Regions from separate parts of the Crossiella cryophila genome, predicted to be linked through region 1. Evidence: riboswitches for the same ligand, from Rfam matches in the RefSeq annotation. Region 1 holds a riboswitch; the other holds the start of a gene.
The links. A riboswitch is a leader RNA that binds a small molecule or an ion and turns the genes downstream of it on or off. The one in region 1 is predicted to bind glycine.
Positions count from the first base shown of each region.

Region 2: linked by a shared signal. The riboswitch ahead of gcvT (glycine cleavage system aminomethyltransferase GcvT) and the one ahead of gcvP (aminomethyl-transferring glycine dehydrogenase) in region 1 are both predicted to bind glycine.

Region 1 is NZ_JACHMH010000001.1:4,154,154-4,157,581, reverse strand. Features, by position in the region: gene gcvP (aminomethyl-transferring glycine dehydrogenase) at 1-2,148, opposite strand, end outside; glycine riboswitch at 2,213-2,301, opposite strand; glycine riboswitch at 2,308-2,407, opposite strand; gene HNR67_RS18580 (hypothetical protein) at 2,489-2,752, opposite strand; gene HNR67_RS18575 (hypothetical protein) at 2,872-3,428, opposite strand, start outside.
Region 2 is NZ_JACHMH010000001.1:2,360,291-2,363,718, reverse strand. Features, by position in the region: gene HNR67_RS11005 (sensor histidine kinase) at 1-1,078, shown strand, start outside; glycine riboswitch at 1,132-1,231, shown strand; glycine riboswitch at 1,232-1,327, shown strand; gene gcvT (glycine cleavage system aminomethyltransferase GcvT) at 1,395-2,486, shown strand; gene gcvH (glycine cleavage system protein GcvH) at 2,530-2,901, shown strand; gene glyA (serine hydroxymethyltransferase) at 2,917-3,428, shown strand, end outside.

The DNA.
Region 1 (3,428 bases):
GCCGTGCGGGATGCAGAAGGTCTTGTGCAGGTTCAGGTGGCTGACGTCGCTGCCGAACTTGCCGGGGCGGGCCAGGCCGACCAGGGCGTTGAGGTTGGCGCCGTCGACGTAGACCTGGCCGCCCGCCTCGTGCACCAGGGCGCAGACCTCGGTGACGGTTTCCTCGTACACGCCGTGCGTGGACGGGTAGGTGATCATGATGGCGGACAGGTCGTCGCGGTGGGCCTCGACGGTCTCGCGCAGGTGGCCGAGGTCGATGTTGCCCTTGTCGTCGCAGCGGACCACGATCACCCGCATGCCGGCCATGACCGCGCTGGCGGCGTTGGTGCCGTGCGCGGAGGACGGGATCAGGCAGACGTCGCGGGCTTCCTGGCCACGGCTGCGGTGGTAGGCGCGGATGGCGAGCAGGCCGGCGAACTCGCCCTGGCTGCCCGCGTTGGGCTGCACGCTGACCGCGTCGTAGCCGGTGACCTCGGCCAGCCAGGCCTCCACGTCGTGCACCAGGGAGAGCAGGCCGGCGGCGTCGGCGGCGGGGGCGAAGGGGTGCAGGCCGGCGAACTCCGGCCAGGTGATGGATTCCATCTCCGCGGTGGCGTTCAGCTTCATGGTGCAGGAGCCGAGCGGGATCATGCTGCGGTCCAGCGCGACGTCCTTGTCGGAGAGGCCGCGCAGGTAACGCAGCAGCGCGGTCTCCGAGCGGTGGGCGTGGAAGACCGGGTGGGTCAGGTACTCCGACTCGCGGTTCAGTTCGGTGCCGAGGGCGTCGGGGGTGGCCGCGTCCAGCGCGTCCACGTCGCCGGTGACGCCGAATGCCTGCCACACCAGCGCGAGGTGCTCGCGGGTGGTGGTCTCGTCGCAGGCGATGCCGACGTGGTCGTTGTCGGCCAGGCGCAGGTTGACGCCCAGGGCGCGGGCGTTGGCGACGATCTCGGCTGCCCTGCCGGGCACGTGCGCGAGCACGGTGTCGAAGTAGCGCTCGTGCTTCAGGTCGATGCCGCCTGCCCGCAGGCCGGCGCCGAGCACGGTGGCCAGGCGGTGCACCCGGGTGGCGATGCCGCGCAGGCCCTCGGGGCCGTGGTAGACCGCGTACATCGCGGCGATCACGGCCAGGAGCACCTGGGCGGTGCAGATGTTGCTGGTGGCCTTCTCCCGGCGGATGTGCTGCTCGCGGGTCTGCAGCGCGAGCCGGTAGGCGGGGTTGCCGTCGGCGTCCACGCTGACCCCGACCAGGCGGCCGGGCAGCTGGCGCTCGAGTCCGGCGCGCACCGCCATGTAGCCGGCGTGCGGGCCGCCGAAGCCCATCGGCACGCCGAAGCGCTGGGTGGTGCCGACCACGACGTCGGCGCCGAACTCGCCGGGCGGGACCAGCAGGGTCAGCGCGAGCAGGTCGGCGGCGACGGCGACCTGGGCACCGCGTTCGTGTGCCTGCTCGACCAGCGCGCGGTAGTCGCGGACCGCGCCGCCGGCGCCCGGGTAGGACAGCAGCACGCCGAAGAACTCGCCTTCGGGCAGGCCCTGGGTGAGGTCGGCGAGCACGATCTCGATGCCGAGCGGTTCGGCGCGGGTCTCGATGACGGCGATGGTCTGCGGCAGCGAGTCGGCGTCGACGACGAAGCGCGGCGACTTGGACTTGCCTGCCCGGCGCACCAGCGTCATGGCCTCGGCGGCGGCGGTGCCCTCGTCGAGCATGGAGGCGTTGGCGGTGTCCAGGCCGGTCAGGTCGGAGACCATGGTCTGGAAGTTGAGCAGGGCTTCGAGCCGGCCCTGGGAGATCTCCGGCTGGTACGGGGTGTACGCGGTGTACCAGGCGGGGCTTTCCAGGATGTTCCGCTTGATCACCGGCGGGGTCACGGTGCCGTAGTAGCCGAGCCCGATCATGGGGGCCTTGAGCGTGTTGCGGGCGGCCAGCGCGCGCAGTTCGGCCAGTGCCTCGGCCTCGGTGGCCGGGGCGGGCAGGGCCAGGGTCAGCTCACCCTCGCGGATCACCTGGGGCACCGCCCGCTGGGCGAGTTCCTCCAGCGAGCCGACCCCGATGACGTCGAGCATCCGGGCCAGTTCGGCGGGCCGCGGACCGACGTGCCGGTCGGCGAAGGGCGTGCCGTGCTCAAGCGCGGCCAACGGGATGCGATCGGGGTTCGGCTGGGTCATGCTCTCGCCTCCGGCGCCTAGGGGTGGGCATGCGGAACTGCCCTCCCCCTCTGTCCGTACCCGGTGTCCGGGCGCCTGAGAGCTTCACCCGGCCACGGCGGACCGGACTTGCACCGTCGGCGGGTCCGCGCGCACGGCGAGGACCGCTTTCCAGAGGCGTCTGCCCACACGGTCCGCTTGGCCTGAGAGGTTCCGGGGAGGAGTTGCTCCTTCGGCGCCGGACCGATGGCTCCGGTCCGGGCTCTCCCGCGTGGGGATCACGACTACGCGCGAATGTTACCCCGCCCGAGTTAACCGGAAGTTTCCGACGTGCCCAAGAACACCAGGTCACCAACGGTGGTCATGGACAGATACAGGTAGTGGTCGTGGTGGTACGCCGGGTGGTCGTGCTGGTGGTGCGCCGGCCGGTGCTGGTGGTCGGCCGGATGATGCTGGTGCGAGCGGTGGTGCGGGCGGTGGTGAGGGGTTCCTGGCTGACCACCCTGGTCGGACTCGGCGAGCTGCCGCCGGGTTCGATCACCGCTCTGGTCAGGAACACCCCGACCACCGCCGCCACCACCGCGCCGACGGCCCCGATGACCGCGGCGGAACGTTCGAAGGCCATGGCCCTCCCCCAATCCGGATACCTTGCGCACCAGCGAGGATGCGTCCGGTTCCGGATCGGGGGACTAGGTCGTTCAGGTCATCGGCGGTAACGATCGCGGATACCTGGAGCGCCGCTGGTCAGCCGCTGCTTGGCGGGCCGCAGTCGGCGGGCTGGCCGAGTGCGCCCTGGCGGCAGACCCGGTAGGCGGTGGGGGTGCTGAACCGGAACGCCTCGCGCACCTGTTCCCGGGAGGCGCCGCACTGGGTCTGGGAGATGTCGGTCCAGTTCGTGCCGGCGAATGCCTCCGCCCAGTAGCAGCTCAGCCTGGGCGCCCTGGTGTCGAAGACGCCGGAGACGGTGGTGACGCACGCCGGGTTGCACACGGTCTGCGCCGAGGCGGAGAGCTGGGCCCGGCCGTCGGGGTGGCTGACGCTGATCGAACCCAGCGGCGCGGCGGCGGTGGCGGGGCTGCCGTGGATGTCCCAGACCGGGGTGCGCACCTCGGGGCCGCAGTCCGGCCAGACACCGCGGCAGATCCGGTAGAAGCCGGGCGGGAAGGTGTGCCAGGACTGGGTGACCCGGCTCTTGTCCAGGCCGCACTGGGGTTCGGTGAACGGCAACCACAGCCCGCGCATCGAGCTTTCCAGGCGGTAGCACTCCTCCGGGGCGCCCGCGGTGACGAACACCCCGCGCA
Region 2 (3,428 bases), 1.8 Mb from region 1:
GCTCACCGTGATCTACCTGCTGGTACGCGACCAGCTCTCGTTCCGGCTCGGCACCGCGGTGGCCCGCACCATCCCGATGGAGGGATTGCAGGCCTCGACCGCGCTGCGCCAGACCCGGCCGGACGGCACGCTGGCCTTCCTCCCCGCCGCCGAGGTGACCAGGGCGGTGGAGGCCACCACCCTGGAGACCCTGCTGCTGATCTCCATCCTGTCGCTGATCGGGGTGGCCGCGGTGTCGGTGGCCGCCGGCTGGTGGCTCTCCGGCCGGGTGCTCCAGCCGCTGCACACCATCACCGCCACCGCGCAACGGCTCTCCTCCTCCAACCTGCACGAGCGGCTGGCGATCAAGGGCCCGCCGGATGAGCTGACCGAACTGGCCGAGACCTTCGACCGGATGCTGGACCGCCTCGAATCCTCCTTCGACAGCCAGCGCCGGTTCGTGGCCAACGCCTCGCACGAACTGCGCACGCCGCTGGCCGTGCAGCGGGCTGCGGTGCAGATCGGGCTGGCAGGCAACCCCACGCCGGAGAAGGCGGCCGAGATCCGCGAGCAGCTGCTCACCGCGAACCGGCGGATCGAACGGCTCATCGACGGCCTGCTGGTGCTCGCCCGCAGCGACCGCGGCCTGGCCAAACGCACCAGGGTGGAGATGCACACCGTGGTCACCGAGGCGGTCGAGCAGTACCGGGCCGAGGCCGCGCGGCGGGAGATCGAACTCCAGGTGCGGATCACCGAGGCGACCGTCTCCGGCGACCGGGTGCTGCTCACCCAGCTGGTCACCAACCTGGTCTCCAACGCGATCCGGCACAACCTGCCTGCCGGCGGCACGGTGTGGGTGCGCACGGACGTCTTCGGCGGCCTCACCGTGTCCAACACCGGCCCGAAGGTGCCGGTGAGTCAGATCCCACAGCTGTTCGAGCCGTTCCGGCGCGGCGAGGGCCGCACCGCCAAGGGCGAAGGCGCTGGCCTCGGCCTGTCCATCGTGGACTCGATCACCCGCGCGCACGGCGGCACGGTCAAGGCGGAGCCCCGGCCGGACGGCGGGCTGCGGGTCAAGGTCGAACTGCCCAGGGGTTGACAGACCCCTCGGCCGTCCCGGAAGGTTCGCGGCACAACCGCATATCGGCCGTTTGAGCTCGGGCGGGAGAGATCCCGGCACGAAGCACGCGCGGGACGCCGAAGGAGCAACCACTCCCCGGAAACTCTCAGGCAACGTCACCGTTCGAGCGAGGCGACTCTGGAAAGCAGGTGGGTTCGCCCACCTCACCCACGGTGCAACCCGCGTCCGCGCGGCGAAGCTCTCAGGTCCCATGACAGAGCGGGGAGGCTCAGCAGCGGTGTCCGCATGCCGGTGGACGCCTCGACCCCAGGAGCCTCCCGTGACCGCCGTCGGCCTGTCCCGCCGCAGCCCCCTGCACGCTCAGCACGTCGCGCTGGGCGCCCAGTTCACCGACTTCGCCGGGTGGTCGATGCCGCTGCGTTACGGCAGCGAGCTGGCCGAGCACAAGGTGGTGCGCGAGGCGGCCGGGCTCTTCGACCTCAGCCACATGGGCGAGATCGAGATCTCCGGGCCGGAAGCCGGCCGGGTGCTGGACTACGCGCTGGTCGGCGCGATCGGCTCACTGGCCATCGGCCGGGCCCGCTACACCATGCTCTGCCACACCAACGGCGGCGTGCTGGACGACCTGGTGGTCTACCGGCAGGCCGAGCGCAAGTTCCTGGTGGTGGCCAACGCATCCAACGCCGCGGTGGTGCGGGCGCTGCTGGGTGAGCGGGCACACGGGCTGAGCGCCGAGGTGATCGACCGCTCCGCCGAGACCGCGCTGATCGCGGTGCAGGGCCCGGTCGCCGCCGAGATCGTCACCGCGGTCACCGGCGAGGACCTCACCGGCCTGAAGTACTACGCCGGGCGCCCCGCGGTGATCGCCGGGCACCCCGTCTACCTGGCCCGCACCGGCTACACCGGCGAGGACGGGTTCGAGGTCTACGTGGCGGCCGAACTGGCCGAGGCGGTGTGGCGGCGGATCGCCGAGGCCGGTGAGCCGCTTGGCCTGCGCCCGGCCGGGCTGGCCTGCCGGGACACCCTCCGGCTGGAGGCGGGCATGGCGCTGTACGGCAACGAGCTGCACGTCGGACTGACCCCCTTCGACGCCGGGCTGGGCCGGGTGGTCCGCTTCGACAAGCTCGGCGACTTCGTCGGCCGCAGCGCGCTGGAAGCCCGTCAGCACACCACCCGCGCCCTGGTCGGGCTGGCAGGCAAGAGCCGCCGCAGCCCGCGGGCCGGTCAGCTGGTCAAGCTCGCCGACGGCACCGTGGTGGGCGAGATCACCAGCGGCGCGCCCTCCCCCACCCTGGGTCACCCGATCGCGATGGCCTACCTGGACCACGCGCACACCGCGGCGGGCACCGAGGTCGTGGTGGACGTGCGCGGTAACGCCGAACCGGCGGAAGTAGTCGCGCTGCCGTTCTACAAGCGCTCGCGCTGACCCCTCCCACCTGCACATACTTTCCCGAAAGGCTGTACAAGCGATGCCGGTTCCCCCCGAGCTGCACTACACCAAGGACCACGAGTGGATCACTGACGGTCCGGTCGCCACGGTCGGGATCACCGCCTACGCCGCCGAGGCACTGGGCGATGTGGTCTTCGTCCAGCTCCCGGAGGCGGGGGCGGTGGTGAGCGCCGGAGAGGCGTGCGGTGAGATCGAGTCGACGAAATCGGTCAGCGACCTGCTGGCCCCGGTCTCCGGCACGGTGACCGAGGTCAACCAGGCGGTGGCCGAGGATCCGGCGTTGCTGAACTCCGACCCGTTCGGAGCCGGGTGGCTGATCAGGATCAACCGCGCGGCCCCGGACGGGGAGCTGCTCACGCCGGATGAGTACGACGAGCTGACCGCAGGCTGAAAGGAAGACCCGATCATGTCCACTTTGGACACGCCGCTCGCGCAGATCGACCCGGAGATCGCCGAGGTGCTCGGCGCCGAACTCCGCCGCCAGCAGTCCACCCTGGAGATGATCGCCTCGGAGAACTTCGCCCCGGTGGGCGTGCTCGAGGCGCAGGGCTCGGTGCTGACCAACAAGTACGCCGAGGGCTACCCCGGCAGGCGCTACTACGGGGGCTGCGAGCACGTCGACGTCTCCGAGCGCCTGGCCATCCAGCGGGTCAAGGACCTCTTCGGCGCCGAGCACGCCAACGTGCAGCCGCACTCCGGCGCGCAGGCCAACGCCGCGGTCATGCACGCGCTGCTCACCCCCGGGGACAAGATCCTCGGCCTGGAGCTGGCGCACGGCGGGCACCTCACCCACGGCATGCGGATCAACTTCTCCGGCAAGCTCTACGACGTGGCCGCCTACCAGGTCCGCGAGGACACCGGCCTGATCGACATGGCCGAGGTGGAGCGCCTGGCCAAGGAGCACCAGCCGAAGATGAT